DNA from 2 places in the Paenibacillus sp. FSL H7-0940 genome. Region 2 is predicted to be linked to the other one. Evidence: riboswitches for the same ligand, from Rfam matches in the RefSeq annotation. Region 2 holds a riboswitch; the other holds the start of a gene.
What was found. A riboswitch is a leader RNA that binds a small molecule or an ion and turns the genes downstream of it on or off. The one in region 2 is predicted to bind glycine.
Positions count from the first base shown of each region.

Region 1 (9,048 bases), 2.2 Mb from region 2:
ACAGTATGATGCACAACGTGCAGAGTGGAGAAAACTTCGTGATGAGCCAACGGTAACAGTGGACAACGTTCATGTTGAACTTGCAGCCAACATCGGTACACCAAATGACGTAACGGGTGTTCTGGAAAACGGCGGCGAGGCTGTAGGCCTGTACCGTACCGAGTTCTTGTACATGGGCAGAGACAAGCTTCCTTCCGAAGACATTCAGTATAATGCTTACAAAGCGGTACTGGAAAAAATGGAAGGTAAACCTGTCGTTGTTCGTACACTCGACATCGGTGGAGACAAAGAGCTTCCATACCTGGATCTGCCAAAAGAAATGAATCCATTCCTCGGCTTCCGCGCAGTTCGTCTGTGTCTGGACCGTCTGGATATCTTCCGTACACAATTGCGTGCATTGCTGCGTGCAAGCGTACATGGAAACCTGCGTGTCATGTTCCCAATGATCGCAACACTCGGTGAATTCCGTGAAGCAAAAGCTGTCTTGCTCGAAGAGAAAGAGAAGCTGGTTGCTGAAGGTATTGCTGTTTCTGACAGCATTCAACTCGGAATCATGGTCGAAATTCCTTCGACTGCAGTTCTGGCGGATCAATTTGCCAAAGAAGTGGATTTCTTCAGTATCGGAACGAACGATCTGATTCAATACACGATGGCTGCTGACCGTATGAACGAACGAGTGGCGTATCTGTATCAACCTTACAACCCGGCCATTTTGCGTTTGGTTAAAATGGTTATCGATGCAGCGCATCGTGAAGGCAAATGGGTTGGTATGTGTGGTGAGATGGCAGGAGACGAAACAGCAATTCCATTGCTGCTTGGTCTTGGATTGGATGAGTTCAGCATGAGCGCAACCTCCATTCTGCCAGCTCGTAGTCAGATCACCAAGCTGTCCCGTGCGGATATGCAGGAACTGGCTGCTAAAGCTCTGGATATGCAAACAGCTGAACAAGTTGTTGAATTGGTTCAAAGCATTAAAGCGTAATTTTGCCGGGGTTTCCTCCGGATTTGAGGTTTTTTCTTTTTCCGATAATAAGCTGCATTGATGTAGCGATTTTGCCGATATCCGCGATTCATTGTGGATATCGGCTTTTTTTGTTGCGTAGATGTATAGGAAATAAAGGAGAGTACGAGGGAAAAGTCCTGTAATGTCTAGCCAAAAAAATGCTCTTACTGGTGTAGTTAACATCAGCAAGAGCATGGATAAGAAACTCACTTAGTTTTAACTGCAAGCGCAGTTCAGTACAGGTTTGCGGGCTGCGGTAGTCTCATCGAGTCGAGTAACCGGTGTGCCATAAGGTGCGTTCAGGACTAATTCAGGTGTCTCTTCCGCTTCTTTGGCAATCCGTATCATCGTATCAATGAATCCATCCAACGTTTCTTTACTTTCGGTTTCTGTCGGCTCGATCATGATGCATTCCTCCACGTTGAGCGGGAAGTACACCGTAGGTGGGTGATATCCAAAATCAAGCAATCGTTTGGCAACGTCAAGTGTGCGTACACCGTATTGCTTCAACCCCCGACCAGACATGACAAATTCATGTTTGCATACACCCGGATACGGAATCTCGTAGTAAGGTGCGAGACGGGCCATCATATAGTTAGCATTGAGTACCGCACATTCAGATACACGGCGCAATCCTTCCGGTCCATAGGTACGAATGTAGGCATAGGCACGTACCAATATACCGAAGTTACCGTAGTAGGCTTTCACCCGGCCAATGGATTGATCGCCTTCACGATCGAATGCATACATACCATCATCATTCTTGATCACCATTGGTTTAGGCAGGAATGGAATCAGGCGATTCTTCACACCAACTGGTCCGGCACCTGGTCCACCACCGCCATGAGGTGTACTCATCGTTTTGTGCAAGTTCAGATGCACCACGTCAAAGCCCATATCACCCGGACGTGTAATGCCCATAATGGCATTGGAGTTGGCTCCGTCGTAATACAACAAGCCACCAGCCTGGTGTACGATGGATGCAATCTCCTGAATGTCTTTCTCGAACAAACCAAGTGTATTCGGGTTGGTCAGCATCAATGCTGCCGTATCGGAACCAACGGCCGCACGGAGCGCGTCCAGATCGACCAGTCCGTCTGCACGGGACGGAATTGTCACAGTCTCAAATCCTGCAACGGTTGCACTTGCCGGGTTGGTACCATGAGAGGAATCAGGCACGATGACTTTGGTACGTTGTTCGCCACGACCTTCGTGGTAGGCACGAATCATCATAAGTCCAGTCCATTCTCCATGGGCACCAGCGGCTGGTTGCAAGGTCACAGCGTCCATACCTGTCAGACCTGCAAGGTCGTTTTGCAACGTATATAACAGTTCTAGTGCACCTTGAATGCTGGATTCGTGCTGGTACGGATGGATTTTGGCAAAACCGTTATAACGGGCAACATCCTCATTAATCTTTGGATTGTATTTCATCGTACAAGAGCCCAGTGGATAGAATCCGTTATCTACGCCGAAGTTGCGGCGGGACAGAGCGGTATAGTGTCGAATAACATCTACCTCAAACACTTCCGGCAGTGCCGCTGCTTCCGAACGGAGCATTTCCCGGGGAATCAACGTATCGGCAGACTGGCGAGGAACGTCACATTCTGGCAAGGAATAAGCGACACGTCCAGGGCTGCTGAGTTCAAAAATCAATGATTGTTCCGAAGCAGGAGATAAGGTCTGTGCGTTGAATTTTTCTAACACAGATTGAGCCGAAGTGGAGACAGCTGTACTCGCTTCCGATTGTCCTTGTACCGATGTTGTCGTTGTCGTCGTTTCCTGAGTCACAGCGATCCCTCCAATGCTCGTGCGAATTCGTCAATCTCTTCCTTAGTGCGCCGTTCTGTAACAGCAATCAGCATATGTCCGGCAAGCTCCGGATAATCACGTCCAAGTTCGTAGCCACCAATAAAGCCCGCATCCAGCAGTTTCAACTGAAGAGCATTCACGTCTGTTCCTTCAGGAAGTTTAATCACGAATTCATTAAATGTTGGTGCATTAAAAGTAAGGCTAACTCCAGGAATTGCAGTTAATGTATTCAGGGTGTAATGACTCTTTTGCAAATTCAGATCCGCGACATCGATCATACCCAGTTTACCCATGATGGACATATACACAGATGCGCTGAGTGCAAGCAAAGCTTGGTTGGAACAGATGTTGGATGTCGCCTTTTCGCGGCGGATATGCTGTTCACGTGCTTGCAGTGTGAGTACAAAACCACGCTTGCCGTTGCGATCCGTGGTCTGGCCTACGATTCGGCCAGGAATTCGGCGCATATGAGGCTGGGATACAGCGAAATATCCGCATGTTGGACCGCCGAGTGAAGCGGCGATGCCGAGGGGCTGCGCATCACCTACAACGATGTCGGCACCCAGCTTGCCTGGGGCTTCCAGCAGACCCAGCGATAGCGGGTTGGCACTTACAACGAGCAGGCCCTTGTGCGCATGCACGAGGTCGGCAGCCTGCTTCACATTTTCCACGGCACCAAAGAAGTTCGGACTCTGGATCATGACAGCAGCGGTATCGTCGGATATGGCTGCTTGCAGGGCATCCCAATCAGTGACGCCATCCTTATAACCAATCTCGACAATCTCCAGACGGAGTCCGTGCGCATATGCCTGCAATACCTGACGGGCTTCCGGATGAACGGTACGGGATACGATAAGCTGTTTGCGACGTGTTGCTGCTGCGGCGAGATTACCGGCTTCCGCAAAAGCTGTTGCGCCGTCATACATGCTGGCATTGGCTACAGCCATACCGGTTAATTCACAGATGTAGGATTGAAATTCGAAAATGGCCTGTAGTTCACCTTGGCTGATCTCAGGCTGATAAGGTGTGTAGGCAGTGTAAAACTCGGAACGGGAAATGACATGATTGATGACGGAAGGAACATGATGATCATATATGCCAGCGCCGAGGAAGCTGGCGTGTGTTTCGAAATTGGCGTTGGCGCCGGCTTGTTTGGACATGTGACGTGTCAGCGCATATTCATCAAGTTTGGAGGATACGGGCAGCTCGCCCTGATAACGGATCTCTTTTGGAATGTCCTGAAACAGATCCTCCAGCGTATCCACACCGATGGTTGCGAGCATGGCGCTCTGATCTTGTTCAGTCATGGGAATGTAACGGTGCTTGCTCATGCTTGATCAGCTCCTTGAGTAGGTGTCTTCGACGTACGTGTCCGTTTATGAAAAGGGGTCTTCACGACCTCGGCTTTTAGTTTCTTGCCGCGGATCTCAATCTCAAGCGGGGTTCCCAGCGCAGCGTATTTGCTGTCGATGAGGGCAAGCCCCAGATTACGCTTCAATGTAGGTGATTGCGTGCCTGTTGTCACTTCACCAATCTGTACGCCTTCGGCGTAAATCGGATAGTGGGGGCGGGGAATACCGCGCTCCAACACTTCGATGCCGACCAGTTTGCGGGCGGGCCCGTTAGTTTTTTGCTGTAACAAGGCTTCGTGTCCTATAAAAGGTCCGGCATTCAGCTTCACAAACATGCCAACACCAGCTTCAAGCGGAGAGATGGTTGCCGACAATTCCTGTCCATACAGAGGGAGCTTTGCTTCAAAGCGCAGTGTATCCCGAGCACCGAGGCCTGTCGGTACAAGTCCGTGACCTTCACCGGCTTGCATTAACCCATTCCAGACCACAGCGGCCTGATCTGCAGGAACATATAGCTCAAAGCCATCTTCACCGGTATAACCGGTACGGGACAACAGTAATTTTACTCCACATACTTCAGCATCCTGCACAAAACGAAACGGTTCAATCGAGCTTACATCCGTATCTGTAACTTTCCCGATAATGTCTACAGCCAGTGGACCTTGCAAGGCGAGTAGCGCCGTCTGCTCCGAATCGTTGGTCATACTTACGCCGGGGATCAAGTGCTCTTGCAGCCACGCCCAATCCTTGTCGATGTTGGAGGCGTTAACCACAAGCATATAATGCTGATCTTCCAGCTTATACACGAGCAGATCATCCACCACACCGCCATCTGGATAACACATCAGGGTGTACTGGGCTTGACCGGGAACCAGCGTGGTCACATCATTAGTCATCATTTGTTGCAAAAAAACTTCAGCCTGCTCACCCTGTACAGTGAATTCGCCCATATGGGATACATCAAACAGTCCAGCACGCTCGCGTACCGCTTCATGTTCTTTCTGGATTCCGCTAAATTGTACGGGAAGCTCCCAGCCTCCAAAATCAATGCACCGTACGCCTTCATATTGCTGATATAGTGGGAAGAGTGGTGTTCTAAGCAAATCAGACATCAAATCACCTCGTCATGGGCCGTCAGCCGGCCGGATATACAATCGTGGATCAATGAACCAGGGTATTTTTAAATTTTCAGCTAGATATTTTCATCACATAAGTATGGTAAGGCAGCTATGGCAGCGCCATTCTACATCCTGTTTTTCGTTTTTTGGGAAAAAGGAAAAGGACAGGCCAAAGAATCGGCATGCCAAGTAGCACGCTGTATTCTAAGGCTCTGTCCCTTGTACCTGAGAGTTACCCCGCTGCGTTGTGCAGCAGGTTTCCCCTTGGGTGATCATAACGCCCGCACAGGGCGAATAGATGCTCTCCAGAGTTGCGTCCCGTAAAAGTCCTTTTGCCTGAGAGATTCACCTCCGCTTATCGGTGGTTTACTCCTTCGGCGTTACCTCATGTACATCCCGAATCGGGTGTCACGGGTAATCTCTCCCTTTACATTCATCCGCGGGTATAACATAGTCCAATAAACATATTTACTCCTTTCATTAAAACGTGAATCCACTACCGATGTCAAGAACGATATCATAGATAATGATTTAAAACCGAATATTTAATTTAGTTTTTATTTTATTGTTCGTGTATTTAAAAAGACTACGCTTACTATTCTAATATTCACCAGTATATGAAGAAAGAGTGTAATCCGGTTACAGGATTTAGAGGTGTTCAGCAAATAAATTGTGAGGTATCTTGACATTTGATTCAAAAATATCATACGCTATGTTCTGGGAAAAAGGTTAAGGTCAAAGAACGCATGTACTCATTAATGAAAAGCGAGGCGGATATCGATGAGCGAATTGAAAAGTGATTTCCTGTACAGTGAAGAGCACGAATGGGTGCAAACCGTAGGGGAGGATACTGTACGTATTGGCATTACCGAGTTCGCGCAGCATCAGCTGGGTGACATTGTGTTTGTGGAATTGCCTGACCTTGAAACCAATGTAAAAGCAGAGGACAGCATTGGAACGATCGAATCGGTTAAAACGGTGTCGGACTTGTTCTCTCCCGTCACTGGTTCAATCATTGCGGTGAATGATTCGTTGCAGGACTCCCCTGAACTTGTGAACAGCTCTCCTTACGAGGAAGGCTGGATGATTGAGATCCGTGTTGAGGGAGATCTGACAGCAGCATTGTCTACATTGATGAATGCAGACGCGTATCGGAAACATACGGAAGAATAGTATCAACGAACTTGTACTTATTAACATATATTTTATAATTAAATGATATGAGCTTCATATTGTTTCGACCTGTGTGAGCCGGATGCTTGCACAGGTTTTTTGTGCTTTCCAAGAATGGTTTTGAATGTGGAATGAAGCAGATTGTGGATGTAAATCACCTGATTGGACCAAGCTATAGTTTAGAAAATGATTCTGGAAATGACAAAAGTCATAGGCAAGAAAATCCTTGTGTACCAATGGGTTCAGCCATTATGCATCAAGTAAAACGATTACATAACCTAATGTTGTCATCATTGTTCATGACGAAAGTACGCTTTCATTTCATTGAACAGGAGAGCATTCTCGCTTAGGATTACAGCAGGGGAGAAATGATACCCCTTTCATAAATCATAATCACTTGATCCAAGGAGGATAATACAATGAGTAATTTGGACCAATCGTCCAATTCCAAAGGTGGGCTACGGGTAGGTGTTCAGCGTTTTGGCCGATTCCTGAGTGGTATGGTCATGCCGAATATGGGAGCGTTCATCGCCTGGGGATTAATTACGGCTCTGTTCATTCCAACAGGCTGGTTCCCTAACGAGACGCTTGCGCAGCTAGTCGATCCGATGATCAAATATTTGCTGCCACTGTTAATTGGTTACACCGGGGGTACGATGGTGCATGGTCAGCGTGGTGGTGTCGTGGGTGCCATTATGACCATCGGGGTCATCGTGGGTAGTGATATTCCGATGTTCCTCGGTGCCATGATTGCCGGACCACTGGCAGCATGGATCATTAAAAAGTTTGATAAATCCATTGAAGGTAAAGTTAAAGCCGGATTTGAAATGCTTGTTAACAACTTCTCAGCCGGTATTATTGGCGGGATCTTGGGAATTTTTGCGCTACTGGGCATCGGGCCTGCTGTAGAAGCGATTAGCAAAGTATTATCTGCCGGTGTACAGGGCTTAATGAATCTTGGTTTGCTGCCGCTGGTCAACCTAATCATTGAACCAGGTAAAGTATTGTTCCTGAACAATGCAATCAACCACGGGATTCTTACACCAATTGCAACAGATCAAGCGAGAGAATTAGGGAAATCCGTATTATACATGCTTGAATCAAACCCGGGTCCGGGACTTGGTATCTTACTTGCTTACTGTTTCTTCGGACGCGGAATGGCCAAATCTTCTGCACCGGGTGCCGTAATCATTCATTTCTTCGGGGGAATTCATGAGATCTACTTCCCTTACATTCTGATGAGACCGATTCTGATTCTTGCTGCAATTGCGGGTGGCGTCGCAGGTACATTAACATTCATGCTCACCGGAGCAGGACTTGTTTCAGCACCATCACCGGGTAGTATTATCGCGTATTTCTTCTTAACACCAAAAGGTGGATACCTACCGATGTTCGCAGGGGTGCTTGTAGCAGCCGTCGTTTCTTTCCTGGTTGCAGCAGTGTTGCTGAAAACGGGTAAACAAAAGGACGAAGATCTGGAGTCCGCATCCAGTCGGATGAAAGACATGAAGAGTCAAGGAACCCTGCCAAACGCTGGTATTACGGCTAATCAACGTGAAGCAGACAGAGCCGCAGATATGGCTTCTTCTACCGTCAAAACAGACGTGAAGAAAATTGTCTTCTCCTGTGATGCAGGCATGGGGTCAAGTGCCATGGGTGCTTCCATTCTACGCAAGAAGATGAAGGCAGAGGGGATTGACGTTACGGTGACCAATACGGCTATCAGTGATATCCCGCCGGATGCAGACGTGGTGATCACACAACAAGTATTGACCGATCGTGCCCGCTCCGTTGCGCCGAACGCAGAACATATATCCATCGACAACTTCCTAAAAAGCCCGGAATACGATGCGCTCGTTGAACGTCTGAAGTAATTGCACGCATTTGTTTTCCCTGAGCCGGAGGCTGAGATATGAGTATTACCAAAAGACAACGTGAAATCGTGGAGTTCCTGCTGGAGCATCCACATGAAGTAACTGCCGGCGAAATCGCCGTTGAAGTAAAGGTCAGTACCCGAACGGTTCACCGGGAGCTGCAAATGATTGAACAATGGCTTGAACCTTTGGGCATGAAGCTGGAAAAAAAATCAGGAACCGGTATCCGAATCGATGCCAGTTCCGATGATCTGGCTGTATTGCGCCAGCAACTAGAGGGTAAAGAATATGTAGAGTTTACGCCAGAAGAGCGTAAGCTCTTCATGCTTTGCATCCTGCTGGATGAACCGGAGCCTGTAAAGTTACTCGCCTTGGCTTCGGATCTGAAAGTGACCGTATCAACCGTAACCACTGATCTGGACGATCTGGAGTCACGGATTCGTCAGGCGGGACTAAAGCTGGTTCGCAGACGTGGATATGGCGTCAAGATTAACGGAAGTGAGACGATTCATCGCACAGCCATAGCTGCACTTGCTCTCGAATTTTTGGATGAATCCGACCTGTTCGGAAGACAACCTGAACAAGGGGGCTCCATCGTAAACCAAAAATTGTTGGATATGATTGGACATGGTGATGTACTTACGGTCGAAAATGCGTTATGGCAACCAGATATCGAATGGCTGGAGAACATCCCGGAACGCCAATACATGAAGTTG
Region 1 covers NZ_CP150280.1:235,239-244,286, forward strand. Annotated here, with positions in the region: gene ptsP (phosphoenolpyruvate--protein phosphotransferase) at 1-982, shown strand, start outside; gene gcvPB (aminomethyl-transferring glycine dehydrogenase subunit GcvPB) at 1,220-2,710, opposite strand; gene gcvPA (aminomethyl-transferring glycine dehydrogenase subunit GcvPA) at 2,791-4,146, opposite strand; gene gcvT (glycine cleavage system aminomethyltransferase GcvT) at 4,143-5,279, opposite strand; glycine riboswitch at 5,600-5,722, opposite strand; gene gcvH (glycine cleavage system protein GcvH) at 6,066-6,458, shown strand; gene MHB71_RS01120 (PTS mannitol transporter subunit IICB) at 6,878-8,332, shown strand; gene MHB71_RS01125 (BglG family transcription antiterminator) at 8,371-9,048, shown strand, end outside.
Region 1: linked by a shared signal. The riboswitch ahead of gcvT (glycine cleavage system aminomethyltransferase GcvT) and the one ahead of sdaAB (L-serine ammonia-lyase, iron-sulfur-dependent subunit beta) in region 2 are both predicted to bind glycine.

Region 2 (9,048 bases):
TGAGAACTTGGTCATGCTAGGGCAGCTAGAGGAAGGTGTCCGACTGGGGATTTTTACAACGGAAGACTTTGATCTGCTTCGTGAGACGTTTGAGAACATTAATGAGCAGTTAGAAACATACCCGCATCACGCAGGGACATGGGGGATCATTCATGGGGATATTACTCGCAATAATCTGCTGATAACGGAGCAGGGAATTTCCATGATTGATTTTTGTCTACACGGTTATGGTTATTATCTTTTTGATGCCGGAGGGGCAGCACTTATGTTCAATCGGGAGGAACGTGACATATTTTTATCCGGTTATACCCAACAGATCGCACCACTGACGGATCGTGATATTCGATTGATGGAAGGGTTCATGTTGATCTTTACACTGGGTTATTATGCCTTTCAGATGGCGAATGAGTCGAGGCACGAATGGATGAAAGATCGCATGCCAAAGCTGTGCAGCAAGTATTGCCGACCTTATGTACAGAACAAGAGCATCTTCTACGAACTGTGATTTATAATCCAGATGTGCAGACTCGGATGGGGTACTGAGCAGTATGGTTCAAAATATATGGTTGCCTGAATACCCGAACGGTTTCGTGGACAATATCATAAATAGTAGTGAGCACATTATTGATTGAAGTTGAACGAAATAACCTGTTTAAAAGATCTTTTTATCGCGTTAATGTAATGAAAGCTGACAAAATATTCTGGTTTTCCTTGGTTCAATAGGAAATGATGGATATACACCCAAAGAAATCGTCAAGTTTGTTGACACTGATCTTCCGGTCGATTAATCTTAATGAAGAAGAAATTAATGACTTCCATGACTGTTCTGATATAAGCTCAGAATGGTTCCATATAGCGGATGATAACGAGCGGGAGAGACCTGGGTTAGCCAAGCAAAATGGCTAGTGTTCAGGCACCGAAGGAGCAAGCTGCTGCGCACCCGGCGCAGTGGTTAATCTCTCAGGTAAATGTACCATCGTTGGACGCAACTCTGGAGAGTGCGCGAACTGCGCCACCCAAGGGGTATATGATCAGTCAGACCGGTGAACTTGTCTGTAATCGCAGGCAATGCACCTTGTCGTGAGACACTGCTGATCATGAAACTCTCAGGTATCAAGGACAGAGAGAGGGCCTGAGGCCTTCTTCTGTCCTTTTTTGATGTCATCATTCAGTAAATAAGGAACAATATGGCTCAGATTCTGGATGGAAATGACGAATACAATTGGAGGGTTATAAGGTGCGATTTAAAGATGTGTTTTCAATTATTGGTCCGTCGATGACGGGGCCTTCAAGTTCACATACAGCTGGAGCGGCAAGGTTAGGGAGAATTGCTCGACAGTGGCTAGGATGTACGCCAGATCGTGCCCGGCTGACCCTGTACGGTTCATTTGCAGATACGTATCAGGGGCACGGAACAGATCTGGCACTGATCGGCGGTCTGCTGGATTATGTCACAGACGATCCGCGTATCCCGGATGCAGAGCAATACGCAGAGGAAGCGGGCATGGAGGTAGAGTTTTATACAAGTGGCCTGCCTGCTCCTCATCCAAATACGGTCAAAATTGAGTTGTGGCATGGAGAACGTGCCTGCTCCTTAATCGGTGCATCCATTGGTGGTGGAAGCGTATCCGTGCATTCGATGAATGATTTTCGTGTTCAGATTAGTGGTGAGTTTCCAACACTCGTTCTGCGGCATGCGGATAAAGCGGGCGTACTCGCGTCAGTGACGTCCACGATCAGTTCATCCAGGGTTAACATCGGGTATATGCAGGTGGACCGGAAAGCCCGTGATGGCGAAGCGCTTACCGCGATGGAAATGGATGGTGTGCCTAATCCTGATATGCTCAAGCGTCTAAGGGAGCTGGACCATGTATTGGACATTCGTGTTATCGATTTGAAGAGAGGAGTTGATTCGGATGCGGTTTAAACATTTGCACGAACTGAATACGATCTGTACAGCAGAATCCAAAACCATTGCTCAGCTGATGATCGAGGAGCAGGTTCAGGAGACCAATACACCGGAAGCGGATGTTGTGAAGCAGATGTCTGAATATTATCAGGTGATGAAGGAAGCGGTACGCAAAGGGTTAACGGAAGATACGACATCACGCAGTGGATTAACAGGTGGAGACGGCAAAAAAATGGCCGAGTACATTCGCAAGGGTGAGACTTGTTCAGGAGATGCTTCCGCACTTGCCATGGCGTATGCCCTGTGTGTATCTGAAGTGAATGCCTCCATGGGCCGGATCGTGGCAACACCAACAGCCGGTTCCTGCGGCATTATCCCGGGTGTTTTTATCAGTTCACAGGAGCGATTTGGCTGGACGGACGAACATTTGGTGAACGGGTTGTTCTGTGCGGGAGCGATTGGTTATGTTATCGCCAACAATTCATTTATCTCCGGCGCCGAGGGTGGCTGTCAGGCGGAAGTGGGTTCCGCTATCGGCATGGCTGCGGGTGCCATGGTTGAACTGCGTGGAGGTACACCGGAACAGGTCGTTCATGCCGTTGGTTTGGCGTTAAAAAATACACTGGGCCTTATCTGCGATCCGGTCGCAGGCCTTGTTGAAATCCCGTGCATCGTCCGTAATGGACTGGGTGCAGTTACGGCGCTGGCTGCGGCTGATATGGCCCTGGCCGGAGTGCGTAGTGCCATTCCGTCAGACGAAGTCATCGATGTCATGCTGGAAGTAGGCAGTGCAATGCCGAGCCGCCATCGGGAGACAGCCCAAGGTGGACTGGCCCAGACACCAACCGGCCGCAAAATGATGCAGAAGTTGGCTAAACCAAAGGCAAAGCGTGCCGAGCCTGAGCCGGAGTCCCCTGCTGAAAATGACGTAGAAACTAAGGCATAAATCGGATTGATATGAATTAAATCTAACGCTAACTTGTGGAGCCTGCCTTTAGCCTTGATTATTAAAGGTGAAGAAGAGTCCTTACATGATATGAAAAGCCGGTACAAATCTTCCTGGTGAAGAGATGTATCGGCTTTTTTTGTCTTTTTCCAACGAAGAAAAACAAAAAAACATTGACGATCTATATATCGATTAGATATATTAATTTTTGTCATATATCAATACGATATATATAGGAGCGCAACAAAATTAAAGGAGATGGATAGAATGAAAGGTATTTTCCAGACGAGTCTGCTGTTTTTGAAAAACGGAGCCACCATTGTAGGTTTAATTACGGCTGTGCTGTTTCAGGTTTTTTTTAACATCATCTGGCTTAGCGGATACGACCAGGTTAACGAAAGAATGACTCAATTGGCTGTCACCATCGTGAATGAAGATGGGGTAGCGGCTGAACCGGTGGCCGAGTCTCTGGCAGCGGGCCTGAATTTCGAGGTCAAAACATCTGAATCGATGCAAGAAGCGAGACAGATGTTAACGGACCGGGATGTGTACATGATTATTGAGATTCCATCAGGTTTCATGCAGCAGGCAGAAGACTTGTCGAAGCCGATGGCAGTTAAGTATGTGATGAACGAATCAAACGTGGCTACCGTGAAAAGTGTGATGCAGAACGTAGCCGCACAAGTTACAGCGACATTGAACCGTGAAGTACAACAGGAGGTTATTCACGGAGTGCTGAATCAATCCGGTATGACTGCTGATCAGGCCGATGCGTTGGCGCTGGGGTTATCTTCACGTGTTGAGGCAGAGGTGGAGCGGCTGAATCCTGTTGATAATTTTGCTTCCTCGATGGTACCGATGTTGATTGTAACGGCTACGTTTACCGGAGCGATGTTGCTAAGCATGAATCTGCAGAAAGTTTCTGGTGAACTGAGTGGGCGAGCTGGGAAATGGGAGCGCTTCTGGGCACGTAACATCGTTAATCTTGGTGCGGCATTTATCGTTTCGCTCGTTGGTTCGGGGATGATGCACATTATGGGGGTATCATCAGCAGACGGTTGGTTCATGTTATGGCTGTTCCAGTTACTGATCACCATATCTTTTCTATTTATGGCTCAGTTGAGCCTGCTATTGCTTGGCAATGCTGGGGCTTGGTTAAACAGCGCGCTGTTGCCTCTATTGATGCTGTCTTCGGGATCAACGATTCCGCGAGATGTAATGCCTGAGTTCTACCAATTTATCGGTCATTATCTGCCAGCGACTTATGCCGTAGAGGGGATGATGAACCTTGTACTCGGAGGAAACGGGATCGGCCGGGATGCGATGTTGCTTGCCGTAATCGGTGGAGTAACACTGACCCTGGGTGCGCTTTGCACCTGGATCAGACGCTCCGGCCCGGTACGTTCTGAAGCTCGTAGGGAGGACCAGCCTGCTGCTGTGCCTGTTGCTCTGAAAGCAACCGTTTCGTCATCTGATCATTGAACAAGGGGTACTGGTTGTGATACGTTAAGGAGAATGGAAAGGAGCGGTACACCGATGAACACGCAGCATGTCATCCTCGGAATACTGCACAATCAGCCAAGTTCCGGATACGAGATCAAGCAGTACTTTGAACAATATTTTTCATTTTTCTTTGATGCCAGCTTTGGCACCATATATCCTACACTTGCGAAGATGGAAAAGTCAGGATTGCTGACTAAGGAATCGGTGAAGCAGGAAGGGAAACCTGATAAGAACGTGTATTCATTGACCCCTGAAGGAGCAGCGCAATTTCACGCCTATTTAATGAGTCCTTTGGAAGCTGAGGTATTTCGTTCTGATTTTCTGATGCGGTTGTATTTCGGAGAGTTGGCGGATGAAGATACCGTAACGGGTTGGATATCCAGCCAGTTGAAGCGAAAGGAAATGTTATACGCTGAACTTCAGCGCCAGATGGAGGAATTTGGCGAACGTATTTCGCCTGCACAGCGTCTGTGTCTGCAAGTGGGGCTTGTACAATATGAGGCCACCATCCAGTTGCTCAAGGAACAGCTGGTTCGGCCAGAGTAATCCATGGCCATAATGAATAACGTCAAAATCAAATAGGTGCTCCACAGATCAGGAACAGATCTGGGAGCGCCTATTTCGTTTGATATGCCGATGAATTGAACAGACTCCAGTCTTGCATATGAGCAAGGATAGCTTGGTGTTTATGTGAGACTAGTACTCAATACGGCATATCCATACGCGGGCAGTTCAATGGCGAGTACGCCATCTTCCTTGGCGGTACGATGGTTTCCGCCAAATAACTCGGTCCATTCCTCGTCACCGGCCTCCAGCTCGACAATAGCTGTCTCTTCTGATCGATTGAACAGAACCAGAATGCGTTCCTCCTCATTTTGCCGCTCAAATACCAGTTGGCTGCCGTCATGACGAGCCTGCAGGAAACGAACGGTGCCTTCTGCACGCAGGGCAGGATGAGCATGACGCAGGGAGATCAGTTTCTGATAAAAGTTAAACAGCTCTCGGTCCTGCTTTGCTTCATCCCATTCCATGCATTTACGGCAGCCCGGATCATGTTCGCCGTCCATGCCAATCTCGTCTCCGTAATAGATGCACGGAGCACCCATATAACTGAACTGGAATAACGCAGCCAGCTTCATCTTGCGCTGGTCACCTTCACACAGCGTGAGCAGCCGCGGGGTATCGTGGCTGTCCAGCAAGTTAAACGCCACTTCGCTGGCCTGAAGCGGATAACGGGATAACTGTCGCCCGATGGAGTTTGCGAACTGTTCGGCGTGCATCGTATTTTTCACAAAGAAAGCATTCACGGCATCGGTAAACGGATAGTTCATGGACGCATCGAACTGGTCGCCTTGCAGCCAGGAGGAAGACTCGTTCCATACTTCGCCCAGAATATAGGCATCCGGATTAGCCGCTTTGACTACACGGCGGAAATCACGCCAGAATGCATCGTCCACTTCGTCTGCCACATCCAGCCGCCATCCGTCTGCACCCACTTCCTTGATCCAGTACTCGGCAACCTCCAGCAGATAGGCCTTAACCTCGGCATTCTCCGTATTCAGCTTTGGCATATGCGCTTCGAACCCGAAGGTCTCATACGTAGGAATGCCGTCCTTCACGTCCAGCGGGTATTCATGTACATGGAACCAGTCCTTATATTTGGATTGTTCTCCGTTCTTCTGTACATCTACAAACGGCGCAAATGTCTTCCCGGAATGGTTGAACACAGCATCCAGAAGTACGCGAATTCCGCGTGCATGGCACAGCTCGACCAGTCGTTTCACGGTATCTGCGTCACCAAAGTGCTTGTCTACCCGCAGGTAGTCTTCGGTATCGTATTTGTGATTGGTGGTGGCTTCAAAAATGGGTGTGAAGTAGATCGCATTAATGCCAAGATCGCTGATGTAATCCAGATGGTAGATTACGCCCTGAAGGTCACCGCCGAAGAAATTGAAAGGTGTCGGCTCACCACCCCACGGCTCTACCTTTTCCGGACTAATATCCGGGTTGCCGTTGGCGAATCGTTCAGGGAAAATCTGATAGAACACTGCATCCTTAACCCATGCAGGGGGTGTGAATACAGCTCCAGCATGAATATAAGGGAACTGGAACATACGACCCGGATCGTCTGGTTCTTTTTCCTGGAAGTCCGTCTCGGTCATCCAGATCTGTTCGTCTCCGTTTTTGAGCAGAAAAGAGTACTTCAGTCGGTGGTAGGGAGGTTTCACCTCACCCTCGAAGTAATCGAACATGGAGTCAGAGGTGAACTTTGTTAAGGGAACCAGCGCTTTGGTTGCATCCCACGCATATTTATCCCCGGTCAGGGCATGTACCTCGGTCAGATCATTCTTTTTGGCACGCAGGCGCAGATGGATTGTATCTTGGTCATAGGCATAGGCCCAGTTTCGTTTCGGTTGATGATAGATGGCTTCCAGCAGCATAATGAAATTCCTCCCGTCAGGTGTAGAACTGATATGTACTTGGTAGACTTGATTAATATGACATTCCCCACGTTAATGGATAAGCTATAATTAGCATGTATGGTAACGTAAAGGACTTCAACATTTGCTCAACAAGACATGAATCCATATGATATAGACAGCTTTTATCATGATGATGCTCAGATATATCATTAACCCATTGGGGGCAGAAAGGAAACGAATATTCGGATGAAAACCAAACTGTTATATATTGAAGATGATACGGAAATTGCGACTTGGGTCAGAGCCGATCTGGAGGAGCGCGGTTATGAGGTGGTATGGCTCGGCAGTGGTGAAGGTGCAGCGGAGGCTGCTGTCGGTTGTTCACTCATTATTCTGGATGTCATGCTGCCTGGGCTGGATGGATTTACGGTGGGCCAGCGACTGAAAAAAGAACATCCCGCCGTGCCCATTGTCATGCTCTCGGCCAGAACGTCCATTGACGATAAGTTGCACGGTCTTGATTTTGCCGATGACTATGTGACCAAACCATTTCACCCCGATGAACTGGCTGCCCGGATTGAAGTACAACTGCGTAAGGCAGGAACAGCGGTCTCATCGGATACAGCCCTGAAGCTGGATCATCTCTCCATCTATGAGAAGGACAACCGGATCGTCAATGAGGAGACGGGAGATGAGATTATTCTATCGGGAAAACAGTTCCACATCTTCGCCTACCTGCTACGACATATGGGCATGATTCGAACCAAAGAGCAGATCTATGAAGCCGTCTGGAACGAGCCCTATCTGGATGGGGACAAAACTTTAATGGTACATATTCGACATCTACGCGAAAAGCTGGAGCTTGATCCGGCCAATCCTGTAGTTATTCAGACGGTCCGCGGTGTGGGATATCGTGTGAAGAAGCCATGATTCGGTTGTTCAGAGAACGGAAGATCATGAAGGGAGAACGAAGCAAGGAGCAAAAGCAATCCGGGCGGCGCAAGCTTCGCTTTGGGCGGTCCTTGATGTCCAGATACATCCTCCTGATCTTGGCGGCTGTATTATTTGTGCCCGTTGTGCTTCCGATCATATCCGTTATATATATTGTTGTAGTGAATAACACGGACACGAATATGAACCGTGCCGCTCCTTACGGTGATGTTACTAAGATCAGTAACCTCTGGTCACATGAAGCGAAGAACTTGGATGGTGCTTCGGATGAAGAGATTAAGGCCCGGTTGGAGCAATTACATGACTCGTATCCCAAATCTTCCATGTATCGTGTGAATGTGAGTGGTGAGACCCTCTTTATTCTTGGTGGTGAAGATGTAACGCTTCTGAAATCCACGTCGCCGGATGGCAGGACAGATACGACATTGAGATGGTCACTGGATTCCGGGCAAACGACAGAGACTTATATTCCAGCCTTATGGAATGTAAACAATACGGTGCAATTCATGAAAGTAGCTTCCTTTCGCGATCCACTGACCGTAGTTGCATATATTGGCGGAGCTGAGCAGGACAAAGGACAGGGATTCATGATCATTGAAGTGCCGCGGTCACTTCTGCAAATGAATCAGAGTAACTGGCCGATGGAACTCTTGTATCTTGGTATCGTAATGACCCTCATCTTTCTGATCTTCATCATGATGTCGATTCTCTTCTTCGCACGCATCCGCAAACGACTTATCCGGTTGCAGACGGCCATGATGAACAGAGGCAAGGAGGGCATCCCGCTTCCGGTAGATATCCGCCGGTCAGACGAGATCGGTCAACTGGAAGAATCCTTCAATCAGATGGTGCATCAACTGTCCGATAGCCGCCACCGTGAACGCGAGGAAGAACAATTGCGCAAACGTCTCATTGCGGGGCTTTCCCACGATCTGCGTACCCCGCTAACGGTGATTCGTGGACATATGCATGCTTTGCACAAGGAAGATCTGAGTGAGCAAGGTGACCGTTCATTACATCGTATGGAAGCAAAGATGGAGGACCTCGGTGGGCTCATTGACAACATGTTATCCTACAATTTGCTCACGAGTGGGAAATATACACTGAAGCTGGAAGAGAAAGATATACTGCGGATCGTCAGGGAAACGGCGGCCGCCTGGTACCCGGTCTGGGAGAAAGAGCAATTTGATATTGATATAGATCTCCCGGAGGAACCGCTGATCTGGCATATGGATGAACAGGGCATGCGTCGCATTCTTGATAATTTGTTCCAAAACGTGATCCGTCATGCCGCCAGCGGGAAATATATTGGTATA
Region 2 covers NZ_CP150280.1:5,163,497-5,172,544, reverse strand. Annotated here, with positions in the region: gene MHB71_RS22720 (phosphotransferase) at 1-505, shown strand, start outside; glycine riboswitch at 861-985, shown strand; gene sdaAB (L-serine ammonia-lyase, iron-sulfur-dependent subunit beta) at 1,238-1,927, shown strand; gene sdaAA (L-serine ammonia-lyase, iron-sulfur-dependent, subunit alpha) at 1,917-2,855, shown strand; gene MHB71_RS22705 (ABC transporter permease) at 3,123-4,337, shown strand; gene MHB71_RS22700 (helix-turn-helix transcriptional regulator) at 4,392-4,904, shown strand; gene MHB71_RS22695 (alpha-glycosidase) at 5,045-6,799, opposite strand; gene MHB71_RS22690 (response regulator transcription factor) at 7,028-7,711, shown strand; gene MHB71_RS22685 (HAMP domain-containing sensor histidine kinase) at 7,738-9,048, shown strand, end outside.